2 regions of the Janthinobacterium sp. SUN100 genome follow, and region 2 is predicted to be linked to the other one. Evidence: predicted binding sites of a transcription regulator. Region 2 holds the regulator's gene; the other holds the start of a gene.
What was found. The regulator LexA, encoded in region 2, represses DNA repair genes until DNA is damaged. The targets are predictions, from matches to a motif close to ACTGTATNNNNATACAGT.

Region 1 (7,882 bases), 130 kb from region 2:
ATTGGCGATGACGGTCAGGCCGCCACCGGCCACGGCGCCGGCCATCAGCATGTATTTCGCTTCGTCCGTCATGCCGACGATCAGCGAACCGAGGTAGGTGAGGGCCGCATTGTCGGTAATCGCCGTCAAGCCCAGGGCGCCGAAGAACAGGGCCAGCGGTTTCAGGCTGGAAACGATGGGCTGCAGCCACCATTGCTGCATGCCGCCCAGCACCACCAGGCCACCGAGGAAGAAGCCGACCAGCAAGCCTTCCTTGAGGATCAGCGGGCTTTGATAGCGCTCATACGCCTGCACGAAGCCGAGGAAGAACAGGAACAGGCCGATGAACAGCACGGGATGGTGCGCCAGGGTGACGACGCCGGCCAGCACGATCATGTGCACCAGGCTGACGGCCAGCGGCACTTTCGGTGCTTCCACTTCGCCAGCCTTCGGCTTGATGTCGGAGGTGTTGCTATGCAGATATTTGCGCAGCAATATGCTCACGCCCGTGGCGTTGACCAGCACGGCGATGGCGGCCTTCCAGCCGAAGTGGGTGGCCATGTAGGCGCTGTCCCAGTTCCACGTGGTGGCCACCATCAGCACGGGCGGCGCCGCGTACGAGGTGAGGGTGCCGCCGATGGAAACGTTGACGAAGAGCACACCCAGCGCGCCGTATTTCAGCCATTCAGGGATGCCCGGGCGGAAGATTTGCGGCGCCAGCATCAGCGCGGCCAGGGTCATGGCGGCCGGTTCCGTGATCAGGGAGCCCGTCAGGGGCACGAGCGCCAGGCCCAGCCAGACGAGGGCCAGTTCCGTGCGCAGCGGCATCACGCGCGCCACGCCTTTCAATAGGCGCTGCACGGCGTCGAGCACGGGGCGTGAGGCGGCCACGACCATGACGACAAAGACGAACAGCGGCTCCGTGTAATGGCGCGACTCGGCATACTCGATGGCCGCATCGCCGCCCGAGACAAAGGCCATGATGATGATCAAAATGAAAGCCCAGAAGCCGAACACGACTTCCACTTCGCCCAGCAAATGCAGCAAGCCCGCATGGCGGGGATGGCGCCGCGATAATGTTTCAAACGACTTGGCGGCGAAGGTGTGGATGAGCGCGAGGCCGAAGACGATGGCGCTGATGAGTTGGATGGTGGTCAAATGCGTTTCCTTATGGACGGAGGAAGCCGCCCGGTGCATTGCCGAGCGGTAAGGAGAGTGCTTATGGTACAGCAATCGATGTGAAAAACGGTGTTTTTCGGACGTCGCGGGACGGCCCCCGGATGGGGATGCGCAGATATGCCTTGCCAAAAGGGGGACTGGATAGTACTGTATATGCATACAGTATCCATCTTCATATTCAATTATGCAACATTCCCAATTGATGGCCTCGCCGGAAGCCTTGCACCCGTCCCTGTGGCGCGCATCGCAGCTGGGGCAGGGCGCCACGCGCTGCCTGGACACGGGCTTTGCCGCCCTGTCCGCGCAACTGCCCGGCGGCGGCTGGCCCTGCGGCAGCCTCATCGATCTGCTGGTGCAGCAGCCGGGCAGCGGCGAAGTGCGGCTGCTGGCGCCCGCGCTGGCGCAACTGCCGGGTTTGCCCATCGTGCTGCTGCAGCCGCCCCACCCGCCGCAGGCGCTGGCCCTGGCCGCGCATGGGCTGGCGCCGTCGCAACTGCTGTGGCTCAAGAGCGCCGGCAGCAAGGATGCCCTGTGGGCGGCAGAAAACATCTTGCGCAGCGGCACGTGCGGCGCCTTGCTGTTCTGGCAGCCGCACGTGCGCGCCGACAGCCTGCGCCGCCTGCACCTGGCCGCGCAGTCCGGCAACACCCTGTTCTGCATGCTGCGCCCCTTGCACGGCGCGCAGGATGCGTCGCCGGCGCCGCTGCGCCTGTCCGTGCGCCCGGCCGCCGGCGGCATCGAGATCGGCTTCATCAAGCGCCGGGGACCGCAGCGCGACGCGCCCTTGTTCCTGCCCCTGCAACCTCCTTCATTACTGCTACGCCATGCGACTCTGGATCGGCCTGTACCTGCCCCGGCTCCCGTTCGAAGTGTTTTGCCCGCGCTGGTCGTCTGACCTTCTCGGCGTGGTGCTGGAGCAGGAGCAAGTGATGGCCGTGTCGCCGCTGGCGCGGGCGGCGGGCATCCGGCCGGGCATGCGCCGCGCGGGCGCGCTGATGCTGGCGCCGCAGGCGCGCCTGCACGAGCGCTCTTTGGCACTGGAGGCGCAGGCGCTGCAAGCGGTGGCGCTGGCGCTGCTGCAATATTCGCCGCTGGTGGCGCAGGGCGAGGAAGCGACCCTGCTCGTCGACGCGGGCGCCAGCCTGCGCCTGTTCGGCGGCGTGCGGGCCCTGTGCCGGCAGATTGCGGCCAGCTTGCGCGCGCTGGGCTACACGGCCCAGCTGTCGTGCGCCCCCACGGCGCGCGGCGCCTGGCTGCTGGCGCGCGCCGGGACGCGCCGGGGCCGGACATTGAGCATGGCCAGCCTGGTGCGCCGTCTCGACGGCTTGCCATGCGCCTTGCTGCCGCCCGCGCGCCCCTGGCTGGAATGGCTGGACGGCATCGGCTGCCGCACCCTGGGGCAGTTGCGCCATTTGCCGCGGCCCGGCTTGCAGCGCCGCTGCGGCGGGGCCTTGCTCGACATGCTCGACGATGCGCATGGCCACGGCACGGAACTGTACCTGTGGCTCGAAGCGCCGCCCACGTTTTGCGCCAGCCTGGAACTGTTCGACCGCGTGGAGCACGCGGAAGCGCTGCTGTTCGGCGCGCGCCGCCTGCTGCAGCAAATGACGGGCTGGTTGTGCGCGCGGCAATTCGCCGTCGAACGCATCCAATTGCTGCTGGCGCACGAGCGGGGCAGGGTGGCGCGCCAGCCCACCGTCATCGACCTGGCCCTGGGCGAGGCCGTCTGGCGCGACGAGCATTTATTGCGCTTGCTCAAGGAACGCCTGGCGCAGCTGGTGCTGGACGCGCCCGTGATCGGCCTCACCCTGGAAGCGCTGCAGGTGCAGCCGATGGCGCCGCCCAGCGACACCCTGTTTCCCGAGCCGGGCGGCACGCCGCAGGAGCGCCAGCGCTTGCTGGAATTGCTGGTGGCGCGCCTGGGCGCCGAGAATGTCTTGCAGGCGGCGCCGCGCGCCGATTACCGGCCCGAGGCGGCCAACCAGTGGCTGCCGCTGCCGGCCAGGCCAGGCGTACAAAACGCGCAGCCGGACTTGCCGCCCGGCTTGTCCGGCATGCCCCGTCCCGGCTGGCTGCTGGCCCAGCCCATCGCCCTCCTGATGCGCGAACACCGGCCGTTTTATGGCTCGCCGTTGAAAATGGTGTCCGTCGCCGAACGCATTGAGGCGGGCTGGTGGGGGCAGTCGCAGGCGCGCGATTATTTCATTGCCGAAGGACTCGATCACGCCCATTACTGGGTTTACCGCGAACGCATCGCCGGCAGCGGAGAAGATGCCGCGCCGCGCTGGTTTTTGCATGGCTTGTTTGGCTGAATGCGTTGTCCTGCTGAAACTGTCATGCTTGGCTATACTTGCCTGCTTGTGCCACGTCATACACCTCAAAAGGATTTCCATGTCCCAACTCTCCGACTTCCCCATCACCCAAAAATGGCCTGCCCGGCACCCCGAGCGCTTGCAGCTGTACTCGCTGCCGACGCCGAACGGCATCAAGGTCTCCATCCTGCTGGAAGAGCTGGGCCTGGCGTACGAGCCGCACCTGGTCAGCTTCGAGCAAAACGACCAGCTGTCGCCCGCCTTCCTGTCACTCAATCCGAACAACAAGATTCCCGCCATTCTCGACCCGGACGGCCCCGATGGCAAGCCGCTGGCCCTGTTCGAGTCGGGCGCCATCCTGCTGTACCTGGCCGAGAAAACGGGCAAGTTCATCCCGCAGGAAGCGGGCTTGCGCTATGAAACGATCCAATGGCTGATGTTCCAGATGGGCGGTATCGGCCCCATGTTTGGCCAGGTGGGCTTCTTCCACAAATTCGCCGGCAAGGATTACGAGGACAAGCGGCCGCTGGAACGCTATATCGGCGAGGCGAAGCGCCTGCTGGGCGTGCTCGAGCAGCGCCTGCAGGGCCGCGACTGGATCATGGGGAGCCAGTACACGATTGCCGACATCGCCATCTTCCCGTGGGTGCGCTGCCTGGTGGGTTTCTATGGCGCGGGCGACCTCGTCGGCTTTGCCAACTTCCCGAACGTGCAGCGCGCGCTGGACGCCTTCCTGGCCAGGCCAGCCGTTGCCAGGGGCGTGGATATTCCCAAGCGTGATTGAAGCTTGCCAGCCGCCAGCGGCGGCGGCCGGGCGGCGCTACAATGCGCCTTCGGCCGCCCTGCGCGGCAGCTTTGATCTGAGACAATGAAATCCACCCGGCAAGATTTTCCCGGCGCGCACGGCCATGTGCTGGCGGCGCGGATCGATGCGCCTGACGGCGCCATCCGCGCCTATGCGCTGTTCGCCCACTGTTTTACCTGCGGCAAGGATGTGCTGGCCGCGCGGCGCATCGCGCAAGGTCTCACGGAACACGGCATCGCCGTGCTGCGCTTCGACTTCACGGGGCTGGGCGCCAGCGAAGGCGAGTTCGCCGCCACCAATTTCTCGTCGAACGTGGACGACCTGGTCGCCGCCGCTGATTTCCTACGGGCAAAACATGCCGCGCCGCAATTGCTGATCGGTCATAGCCTGGGCGGCGCGGCCGTGCTGGCCGCCGCGTCGCAAGTACCGGAAGCCACCGCCATCGCCACCCTGGCCGCGCCCAGCACGCCCGCCTACGTGACGCGCATGTTCAGCGAGCACCTGGAGCAAATCGCCGCCGAAGGCGAAGCGCTGGTGCAGCTGGAAGGGCGGCCCTTCCGCATCCGCCAGCAATTCGTCGACGACGCGGGCAGCCACAGCTTGAAGACCCACATCGCCGGCCTGCGCCGCGCCCTGCTGGTGATGCACGCGCCGAACGACACGACGGTCAGCCTGTCGAACGCGATGGAGATCTTTACGGCGGCCAAGCACCCGAAAAGCTTCGTTTCGCTCGACGATGCCGACCACCTGTTGACGGGGCGCGACGACGCGGCCTATGTCGCCAACGTCATCGCTGCCTGGAGCGCGCGCTATATCAGCTAAGTAAGCAAGCGGTCGCCCATGAAAAACGCCGCGGCAGCAGAAGCTGGCGCGGCGCGGATACTATTGGTACTTTACAACACCTGACAAAATCGTAGCGAGCGGCAGTGATTTGTGGCCGAGAAGCGCAGCCGTGCTAAAGCACGGTGAGCATCGCCGGCCGCAAAGCGCGACGCGCAGTAGATTTGGTCAGGTGTTCTCAGTCTTCGTCAAATTCGGCGGATAGATCCTTCCAGCCCTTGCTCACGGCAAAGGCCGAAAATTCCTCGGGCGCTTCCAGGACGATCAGTTTCTTGTCTTGCAAGCCCAGATCGCCATGGCCGAAGTCGGGGCCTACATAGCCAAGGCTGCGCAGGCGGGCCAGGATGTGGCCGACCAGGGTCTTGTCCTTGTAGGCGCCCGCTTCGAGCGGGGCGGCGAAATCGACGTAGACGTCGATGATGCCGTAGCCTTCGTCGAAGATGCGGATGGCCTTGATGTCGTGGGCACGGCCGGAGCCGTCGGTGGCCTTGAAGGGGCCGCTGAGCTGGATGTCGGTGTCATTGTTCATGCCGCCAGCATACACCAAAAGCCGACCCTGCATGAGGGGCGTCATGCAACCCATCCCTGGATGGGGCATGTAAAAATTTCTTACAAATTCTTTGCCGTCTGGGGCGTTTTTTGCCAATTTCAAGGCCTTGAAAGGGCGTTGGCAGGCCGTATATCGGTAACAGGCGGATGCTCATGGTGAGGTCCGCCCCTCTTATCGCTTTAATGAAAAGGATATTTATCATGCGTACTTTTGACCTTGCTCCCCTGTACCGTTCCGCCATCGGCTTCGACCGCCTGGCACAATTGCTCAACGAACAGCGCGCCGATGCGCAGCCCAGCTACCCGCCCTACAACATCGAACTCGTATCGGAAGATAAATACCGCATCGTGATGGCATTGGCGGGCTTCTCGCGCGAAGAGATCGACATCATCACCGAACGCGATTCCCTGCACGTCACGGGCCGCAAGCAGAAAGATGGCGTCGAGCGCACGTTCTTGCACCGCGGCATCGCTGCCCGCGATTTCGAACAGCGTTTCCAGCTGGCCAACCACGTGAAGGTCACGGGCGCCACGTTTGAAAACGGCATGCTGACCATCGACCTGGTGCGCGAAGTGCCGGAAGCGCTGAAGCCGCGCAAGATCGAGATCGGCACCACCACTGGCGCCACCGTCAGCGCGCTGGAACAGCGCCAGGCAGCCTGAGCTGAGCTGAGCTGAGCTGAGCTGATTTCGGCGCCACGCGCCGGCATTGGCGGAAGGGAATATTCCCTCCCCATGCAGTAAAATACTGGCCGGTCAATCCGGCCAGTGTCACGTCCGGAGCCCGTTCGGGCCGCATTCAGGGCTTCCATTGGTTGCCCATGCTACGCAAGATTAAACCCCGCTTAAAGGCGCAAATGCCTGTTTCCAAATGGAAAAATGTTAAGCACCGCCTAAGACTCGTGGCCCACTATTGCATACATCAAAATCTCATTGAATGAGGAGCAATTCATGGAACAGCAAACGAATACCACATCGCTGAAAATCAAACGCACCGTAGCCGCGCTGGCCGCGATCGGTGTGCTGGGCGCCGGTGGCGCCATGGTGATGCATCAGAACAATGCCGGCGCGAATGCCACCGCAGGCACTCCCTCCGCACCCGTGGCCGCCGCCGTGGCGCCTGCAGCAAGCGCGCCGCTGGTGGCCTTGCCCGACTTTAGCCAGATCGCCGCGCGCAACAGCCCGGCCGTCGTCAATATCAGCGTCACGGGCAGCACCAAGGTGGCGTACGACCCATCGGCCCAGGCCGGCAATGACGACTTCGGCAACGACCCGTTCCTCGAATTCTTCCGCCGCTTCCAGGGCCCGCAAGGCGGGCAGCGCGGCGGCCGCGACGTGCCCACGCACGGCCTCGGTTCCGGCTTCATCGTCAGCCCCGACGGCATCATCATGACGAATGCCCACGTGGTGCGCGATGCGCGCGAAGTGACCGTCAAGCTGAACGACCGCCGCGAATTCCGCGCCAAGGTGCTGGGCACGGATCCGAAGACGGACATCGCTGTGCTGAAGATCGACGCCAACAACCTGCCCATCGTGCCGCTCGGCCACTCGAGCGACCTGAAAGTGGGCGAATGGGTGCTGGCCATCGGTTCTCCTTATGGCTTCGACAGCACGGTGACGGCTGGCGTCGTCAGCGCCAAGGGCCGTTCCTTGCCGGACGACAGCAATGTGCCGTTCATCCAGACGGACGTGGCGGTGAACCCCGGCAACTCGGGCGGCCCCCTGTTCAACACGCGCGGCGAAGTGGTCGGCATCAATTCGCAGATCTACAGCCAGACGGGCGGCTTCCAGGGCTTGTCGTTCGCCATCCCCATCGACCTGGCCGGCCGCATCAAGGACCAGATCGTCGCCACGGGCAAGGCCAGCCACGCCAAGCTGGGCGTGACGGTGCAGGAAGTCAACCAGGGCTTTGCCGACTCGTTTAAGCTGGCCACGCCGGAAGGCGCCCTGGTCGCCAACGTGGAGCGGGGCAGCCCGGCCGACAAGGCGGGCCTGAAATCGGGCGACGTGGTGCGCAAGGTGAATGGCCAGCGCATCATCGGCTCGGCCGACTTGCCGGCGCTGGTGGGCACGTCCTTGCCAGGCGACAAGATCAGCATGGATGTCTGGCGTGACGGCAAGATCGTCAGCCTGACGGCAACCCTGGGCAATGCGGCCGACAAGGTGGCCGAAGTGGCGAAGAGCGACAACGCCGCCGGCAAGGTAAAGCTGGGCCTGG
Region 2 (7,882 bases):
GGCTTTTCATAGTGCGGCAACGCTTGCGGGCCAGGCCCGCAGACGATTACGCGTTCGCGTCTGGAACGACAGCGATAACAACTTCCACAACCACGTCGGTATGCAGAGCAACCGAAACGTTGTGCTCGCCAACGATCTTCAGCGGGCCGGTAGGCATACGGATTTGTGCTTTTTCAACAGCAAAACCTTGCTTGGTCAGCGCTTCAGCGATGTCGAAGTTGGTGACGGAACCGAACAGACGGCCATCAACACCAGCTTTTTGAGCAACTTGAACGGTCAGGCCGCTCAGTTTTTCGCCCTGGGCTTGCGATGCGGCCAGTTTAGCGGCAGCAGCTTTTTCCAGTTCGGCGCGCTTGACTTCGAATTCAGCCACAGCGGTTGCCGTAGCACGACGTGCCAGGCGTTGCGGGATCAGGAAGTTACGTGCGTAACCGTCTTTGACTTTGACGACTTCGCCGAGGTTACCGACGTTAACAACTTTTTCTAACAGAATGATTTGCATAGTTCTTCTCCAGGAATATCTGACCGATTAAGCGTGGTGCAGATCGGTGTATGGCAGCAGCGCGAGGAAGCGAGCGCGCTTGATTGCGGTGTCAACTTGGCGCTGGTAGTGCGCTTTGGTACCGGTCAGGCGTGCTGGCATGATCTTGCCGTTTTCTTGGACGAAGTCTTTCAGCGTGTCGACGTCTTTGTAGTCGACTTGCTCAACGTGAGCTGCGGTGAAGCGGCAGAACTTCTTGCGTTTGAACAACGGGTTTTGCTGTTTGCGTTTTTCTTTAAGCTTGAGCTTATTTTTGTCGAACTTTTTACCGAATGCCATGTCAGGCTCCTGTATCTAAAATGCGCTAGTCAGAATTGACTGCACTAAAATCAATGATGTGAAACACCAAACTCTTGCTGTTGCGGCTCTTCCTGGCCAGGAAACCCGTGAACTGATACACCCCGCCCAAGCTTGCCTGGCTGAACCGGCCTGAGATTTCGCCAGCGGCTAGCGCGGCAACATCAAACTCGGTCAAACGGGCAATCCCTGCTTCCATCTGCTGCGAACTGTGTTGCAATACTGCATTCACAATCGGCAGCCCTGCCGGGGTATAGCGCAATATTTCGCGCTCAGCAATGATGGCGGTTACTTGTAGCTGGTTCAGCGCACGATCCTGGTCAAGAATTAAGCTGCTGCTGCGGCTGGAGCGGCTGCTGGTGCTTCGGTGCGGTGGCTTTTGGCCGCGTCTTCGCGTTGTACCGATTTCATCATCGGCGAAGGAGCTGTTTCAGCTTTCTTCATTTTAACGGTCAGGTGACGCAACACGGCATCATTGAATTTGAATGCTGTTTCCAACTCGACCAGGGTCTCGTTGTCGCATTCGATGTTCAGGCAGATGTAGTGTGCTTTAGGCAGCTTTTGGATCGAGTAAGCCATTTGACGGCGGCCCCAATCTTCCACGCGGTGAACCGAACCGCCGCGGGTGGTTACGCTGGCTTTGTAGCGTTCGATCATCGCGGGCACTTGCTCGCTTTGGTCCGGATGGACGATAAAGACTATTTCATAATGACGCATGCAAACTCCTTCAGGTCGGATTGATAATCGCCCACCCCGGCGTCAAGACGGGTGTGGGAAGGTCAGCCGAAGATTATAACCGCCTTTTGCAAACGTTTCAATCATTCCTTCCACATGGGCCCGAAAAGCCCGCGCGCCACCGTGCTTTCCGCCCGTGGACAAGTATTTCTTGCGAAATTCGCCCAAAACACGGAAATCCCCTTGCATAGTGGGCGATACTGTACAAAAATACAGACTGTTCATATAGACAGCATTTTAGTATGCACCCACCGCTCATGATCAAGCTGACAGCACGACAAGAACAAATCCTGAACCTGATCAAGGACGCGATTGAAAACACGGGCTTCCCTCCCACCCGTGCCGAAATCGCCAATGAACTGGGTTTCAAATCGGCCAACGCGGCCGAAGAGCATTTGCAGGCCCTGGCCCGCAAGGGCGCGATCGAGATTTCGCCCGGCACCTCGCGCGGCATCCGCCTGATTGGCGCCGCCGCCGAAGCGCTGCCATCGAAGGTGCCGGCAGCGCTGCTGATGTCGCTGCCCCTGATCGGCCGGGTAGCGGCCGGTTCGCCCATCCTGGCGCAGGAAAACCTGGAAGCGAGCTACAACGTGGACCCGGCCCTGTTTTCGGCCAAGCCCGACTTCCTGCTGAAGGTGCGCGGCTGGTCCATGCGCGACGCCGGCATCATGGATGGCGATTTATTGGCTGTCAAGAAGGTCGACAGCGCCAAGAATGGCCAGATCGTCGTGGCCCGCATCGGCGACGAAGTCACCGTCAAGCGCTACAAGAAGACGGGTTCCGTCATCGAATTGCTACCGGAAAACCCGGACTTCAAGGTGATTACCGTGTCGCCGGAAGATGAGTTTGCACTGGAAGGGCTGGCTGTCGGCCTGATGCGCAGCTGGCATTAAATCACTGCAGCTAAAGAAAGGGCCGCAACAGCATGACTGTTGCGGCCCTTTCTACATGCTGCGCGGCTGTTTAGGCGTCCAGCGCGTTTTTGAAGTCGTCCAGCAAATCGGCCTCATCCTCGATGCCGACGGAGACGCGGATCAGCGACTCGGCGATGCCCATGCTGGCGCGCCGCTCGGCACCCATCTCATAGAAAATCGTGTGGGCGACGGGAATGACGAGGGTGCGCGTGTCGCCGAGATTGCTCGCTGGAATGGCAAGATTGAGACGATTGAGGAAATCGAAGCAGTCGATGCCGTCCTTTAATTCAAAGCTGAACAGCGAGCCATAGCTGCGGAACAAGTCCGTCGCCAGCGCGTGCTGCGGGTGCGACGCCAGGCCCGGGTAATGCACGGCCGCCACTCTCGGGTCGGCGGCCAGCATGGTGGCCAGCGCCAGGGCGTTCGAACAGGTGCGGTCCATGCGCAAGGCCATGGTTTCCGCGCCGACGGCGATATGGTGCGCCGCTTCCGGCCCCAGGGAGGCGCCAAAGTCGCGCAAGGCCTTGGCGCGGATTTGCGCGATGCCCCACTGCGCGGGCGCCGCCTTCTTGTAATTCTCGAAGATGTTCGGATACTGCGCCCAGTCGAACACGCCCGTATCCGTCAAGCTGCCGCCCAGCGCATTGCCGTGGCCGCCGATGGATTTCGTCAAGGCATTGACCACCAGGCCCGCGCCCACGGCTTTGGGACGGAACAAGTATGGCGTCGTCATCGTATTGTCGACGATGTACAGGATGCCCTTCTCGCGGCACAAGTCACCGATCTTCTTCAGGTCGGCGATCTGCGTGCGCGGATTCGCAATAGTTTCCACGAAAACAATCCGCGTGGCCGGCGTGATGGCGGCAGCCACATTGGCCACGTCGGTGGCGTCAACGAACGACACGGCGATGCCCTGCCCCGTCACCGTTTGCCACAGGCTGTTGGTATTGCCAAACAAAAAGGCCGACGATACGACATGGTCGCCCGCGCGCAGCAAGGATTGCACCACGGCACCGATGGCGCCCATGCCGGTGGCGAAGCACAGGGTCGCCACGCCGTCTTCCATCTTGTTGACCTTGTCTTCCAGCGCGGAAACGGTCGGGTTGCCCTGGCGGCCATAGCGAAAACCCGGTTCCTTGCCCTGGAACACGGAAGCGAGCTGGCGCGCATCGGCGTAACCAAAGGCAACGGAAGTGTGCACGGGCTTGTGCAGGGAGCCATGTTCGATGCCCTTGCGGCGATCGTTATGCAGGATGGTGGTGGTAAAGCCGTAGTTTTTTTTATCGTTCATGATCGCGGAGAAAAAAATGCCCGGCATCGGCCGGGCAGCTTACTTATGCTTCTGTTGTCGCCAGGTTCAGGTTCAGCTGGGAACGCGGCGTATCTTCGGGCGCTGCCGCCTTCGGATGGTGACGCGCATATTCCAGGCGGTCCAGGTATTCCTGCGACACGTCGCCCGTCACGTACACGCCATCGAAGCACGAAGCCTCGAAGTTGGTCAGGGCCGGGTTGACGTCGGCGATAGCCTGTTTCAGCGCGCCGATATCCTGGTACACGAGGTAATCGGCCGTGATTTCACGGCACACTTCTTCCGTCGTGCGGCCGTAGGCGATCAGTTCGTCGCGCGTCGGCATGTCGATGCCATACACGTTCGGGTAGATCACCGGCGGCGCGGCCGAAGCGAAGATGACCTTCGTCGCGCCCGCTTCACGCGCCATCTGCACGATTTCACGGCTGGTGGTGCCGCGCACGATGGAATCGTCGACCAGCAGCACCACTTTATCCTTGAATTCGGACGGAATCGCGTTGAGCTTCTGGCGCACGGATTTCTTGCGCGCCGCCTGGCCCGGCATGATGAAGGTGCGGCCGATGTAGCGGTTCTTGATGAAGCCTTCGCGGTACTCGATGTTCAGCGCCATGGCCAGCTGGATGGCGGCCGGACGCGAGGAATCGGGAATCGGCATGACCACGTCGATATGTACGCCAGGCAATTCAGCGCGGATCTTTTCGGCCAGGTACTCGCCCATTTTCAGGCGCGTGGCGTACACGGAGGCGCCGTCGATGACGGAATCGGGACGGGCCAGGTAGACGAATTCGAATACGCACGGGTTCAGGCTGGCATTGTCGGCGCACTGGGCGCTGTGCAATTGCTTGTCAGCATCGATGAAGACGGCTTCGCCGGGACCGATATCGCGCACGAAACGGAAGCCCATGCCTTCCAGGGCCACGGATTCGGAAGCGATCAGGTATTCGGGACCCTGCTCCGTTTCATTGATGCCCAGGCACAGCGGACGGATGCCATGCGGGTCGCGGAAGGCCAGCAAGCCCACGCCGGCGATCTGCGCCACGGCAGCGTAGCCGCCCTTGACGCGGCGGTTCAGCACGGTGACGGCCTTGAAGATGGCTTCCGGGTCCAGATTCAGGCCCGTCGTCGCTTCCTGGATTTCATGCGCCAGCACGTTGAGCAGCACTTCCGAATCGGAATCGGTATTGATGTGGCGGCGGTCGTTCTTGAACATTTCCAGCTTCAACTGTTCCCAGTTGGTCAGGTTGCCATTGTGCGCCAGGGTGATGCCGAACGGCGCATTCACATAGAACGGCTGTGCTTCCTCTTCGCTCGACGAACCGGCCGTCGGGTAGCGGCAATGGCCGATGCCCGTCGTACCTTGCAGCGAACGCATGTTGCGCGTACGGAAGACGTCACGCACGAGGCCATTGGCCTTGTGCATGGAAAACATACTGCTGTGATTGGTCGCAATCCCTGCCGCGTCCTGACCGCGATGTTGCAGGAGCAACAATGCATCATAGAGCAATTGATTGACAGGTTGATGGGAAACGACGCCGACGATGCCACACATGGTGTGCTCCTAAACTGTGCTACTGATTTTAAAAAAATTCAAAATTTCACATGCTGCGCGTAAGCGGCAGGCAGATAAGGCTTGATGGCGCGCGCGCCCTGCTCCGCGAGCGGGCTGAGCTGCGCGTTTTTCCAGAATGGCTGCTGCGGTATGGACGTCATGCCACACAAGATGACGGCGGTCAGCACGATCACAAGGCCCCGCGCCACGCCGAACAGGCTGCCCAGGGCGCGGTCGGCCAGGCTCAGGCCCGTCACCTTGACCAGCGCGTCGACCGTCATGGACAGCAATCCCATCAAAATACGCACACCGATGAACAGCACCACGAAAGCCAGCAACAAACGGATGGCTTCGCCCGGCACGGCTTCCGGCAGGAATTTCGCCAGGGTGGCGCCATAGGCATTGGCAATGACAAAAGCCACGACCCAGCTGACCAATGACAGTATTTCCTTGACCAGGCCGCGCATCATGCTGATCAGCACGGACGTCACCAGCACAAACAGCACCAGGTAATCGAAAATCGTCACGCCCGTTCAGCCTTGCAACATCACGCCGGTACCAGGCTGCCGCCCAGGCCCAGCTTTTGCAGCTTGGCGCGGGTCTTTTCGGCGTCTTCGCGGCTGCCGAACGGTCCCACGCGCACGCGGATGCGTTCGCCCGCCGGGCTCGAGACTTTCTGCGTGTACGACTTGATGCCCGCTTCGCGCAGCTTGTCCTGCAATTCGTCGACCTTGTCCTGCGTCGCCAGCGCCGCCACCTGCACCACGAACTTGCCGCTGCCGGCGTCGTGCGCCTTGTCCTGCACCTTCTCTTGCGGCTTGTCCTGCGGCTTGCCTTCCAGGATGGCCAGCGCGCGCGCGGCATCGTCGGCCGATTGCGCCGGCTTGGCAGGCTTCGGCTCGGGCTTGGCTTCCGGTTTTACTTCATGCTTGGGCTCAGGCTTGGACTCGTGTTTCGGCTCGGCCTTGGGTTCCGGCTTGGTTTCGTGCTTCGGTTCCGGTTTTGGCTCCACCTTGACCGGCTTGGGCTCGGGTTTCGGTTCCACGTAGGCTGGCTTGACCGGCGCAGGCTGGACGGCGGCCAGCACGGGTGCCGGTGCAGGCGTCGGCTTGGCCGCAGGCGGCAGCGGCGCGTCGACGATCTCCTCGGACTGGTCCAGGCCATTCGATGCGGCCCGGACCGGAACGGCCGGCACGGGCGCCGGTGCAGGCGCTACGGCCTTTTCCTTCGACGGAATATCGATGGCGATATCGTTGAACGGCGCCTTCGGCTCGGAGTCGAGCAGCATCGGCAAGCCGACAGCTACGCCCAGGGCCAGGGCAATGGCCCCGACCAGGCGGCGGCGTGCGCGCTTTTTTTCAGGCAAGACCGGATCCGGCGCTTCCTTGCCGCCACGGCGCGATCCGCCGCCACCGGAGGTGTTGGCGGCGCGTTTGCGGGTCGGCGACTGTGCTTCGCCAGGGACATAAAAGCCGCTGTCTTCGCCAGAGGATTCTTGCTTGTTTTTAAACAGTTTCGAGAACAAGCCCATGCGTGATTTTCAGTCGAGTGCGTTTCAGTGAAGTGAGGATTTTCGGGCCTTCATCACGCCGGCAACGGTGAGGAAAGAACCAAAGACCACAATTCTATCATTCTCACCGGCCCGGCTCATTGCATTTGCAAAAGCTTGTGCCGGATCATCGAAAATAGATACAGTATGCTCGCTGCTGTCGGGCTTATCTTCCAGCATGATCTGCACCTTGGCGGCCAGCTCGGACGCCGTGGCCGCGCGCGGCGAAGGCAAGCCCGTCAGGCACCAGTGGTCGACGTGTTCGCTCATCGCGGCCAATACGCCATCGATATCCTTGTCCAGCATGGAGCCGAACACGGCATAGGTGTACGGGTGGAAACCCATATTGCCCAGGTTCTGGTTCAGCGCCGACGCCGCGTGAGGGTTATGCGCTACATCAAGGATCACGCTGGGGCGGCCAGGCAAGACCTGGAAGCGGCCCGGCAGCTCCACCGTCACGAGGCCCGTGCGCACTTCCTGCGCGCCCACGGGCAGTTTCAGCTTCAGCACTTCCAGCGCGGCCAGCACGGCCGTCGCGTTGAGAATCTGGTTGGCGCCGCGCAAGCTTGGATACGCGAGCGAATTGCGGCGCTGCTCGCGCCCGCCGTAGTTCCACTGCTGCTTGTCGCCCGAATAATTGAAATCGCGGCCCATCAGCCACAGGTCGGCGCCGATGGCTTCCGCATGGTCGATCAAGGATTGCGGCGGCACGGGGTCGCTGCAGATGGCCGCCTTGCCCGGGCGGAAGATGCCCGCCTTTTCAAAGCCGATCGCTTCGCGCGTGTCGCCCAGGTAATCCGTGTGGTCGATATCGACGCTGGTGACGATGGCCACGTCCGCATCGATCACGTTGACGGCGTCGAGGCGCCCGCCCAGGCCCACTTCCAGGATGGCCACGTCCAGCTTGGCCTGCGACAGCAGGTGCAGGATGGCCAGCGTGGTGAATTCGAAATACGTGAGCGGCGTGTCGCCCCGCACGGCTTCGACG

Region 1: the regulator LexA is predicted to act here: its motif matches at 1,305-1,322, upstream of imuA (translesion DNA synthesis-associated protein ImuA).

What each region holds. Positions count from the first base shown of each region.
Region 1 is NZ_JAPUBU010000001.1:2,250,406-2,258,287, reverse strand. It holds gene O0881_RS09920 (putative Na+/H+ antiporter) at 1-1,137, opposite strand, end outside; gene imuA (translesion DNA synthesis-associated protein ImuA) at 1,343-2,053, shown strand; gene O0881_RS09910 (DNA polymerase Y family protein) at 1,983-3,470, shown strand; gene O0881_RS09905 (glutathione S-transferase N-terminal domain-containing protein) at 3,550-4,254, shown strand; gene O0881_RS09900 (alpha/beta hydrolase) at 4,339-5,097, shown strand; gene O0881_RS09895 (hypothetical protein) at 5,294-5,644, opposite strand; gene O0881_RS09890 (Hsp20 family protein) at 5,866-6,327, shown strand; gene O0881_RS09885 (Do family serine endopeptidase) at 6,616-7,882, shown strand, end outside.
Region 2 is NZ_JAPUBU010000001.1:2,124,046-2,131,927, forward strand. It holds gene rplI (50S ribosomal protein L9) at 47-502, opposite strand; gene rpsR (30S ribosomal protein S18) at 530-820, opposite strand; gene priB (primosomal replication protein N) at 846-1,145, opposite strand; gene rpsF (30S ribosomal protein S6) at 1,166-1,555, opposite strand; gene lexA (transcriptional repressor LexA) at 1,831-2,466, shown strand; gene O0881_RS09360 (cystathionine gamma-synthase family protein) at 2,537-3,778, opposite strand; gene purF (amidophosphoribosyltransferase) at 3,822-5,345, opposite strand; gene O0881_RS09370 (CvpA family protein) at 5,384-5,872, opposite strand; gene O0881_RS09375 (SPOR domain-containing protein) at 5,893-6,876, opposite strand; gene folC (bifunctional tetrahydrofolate synthase/dihydrofolate synthase) at 6,901-7,882, opposite strand, start outside.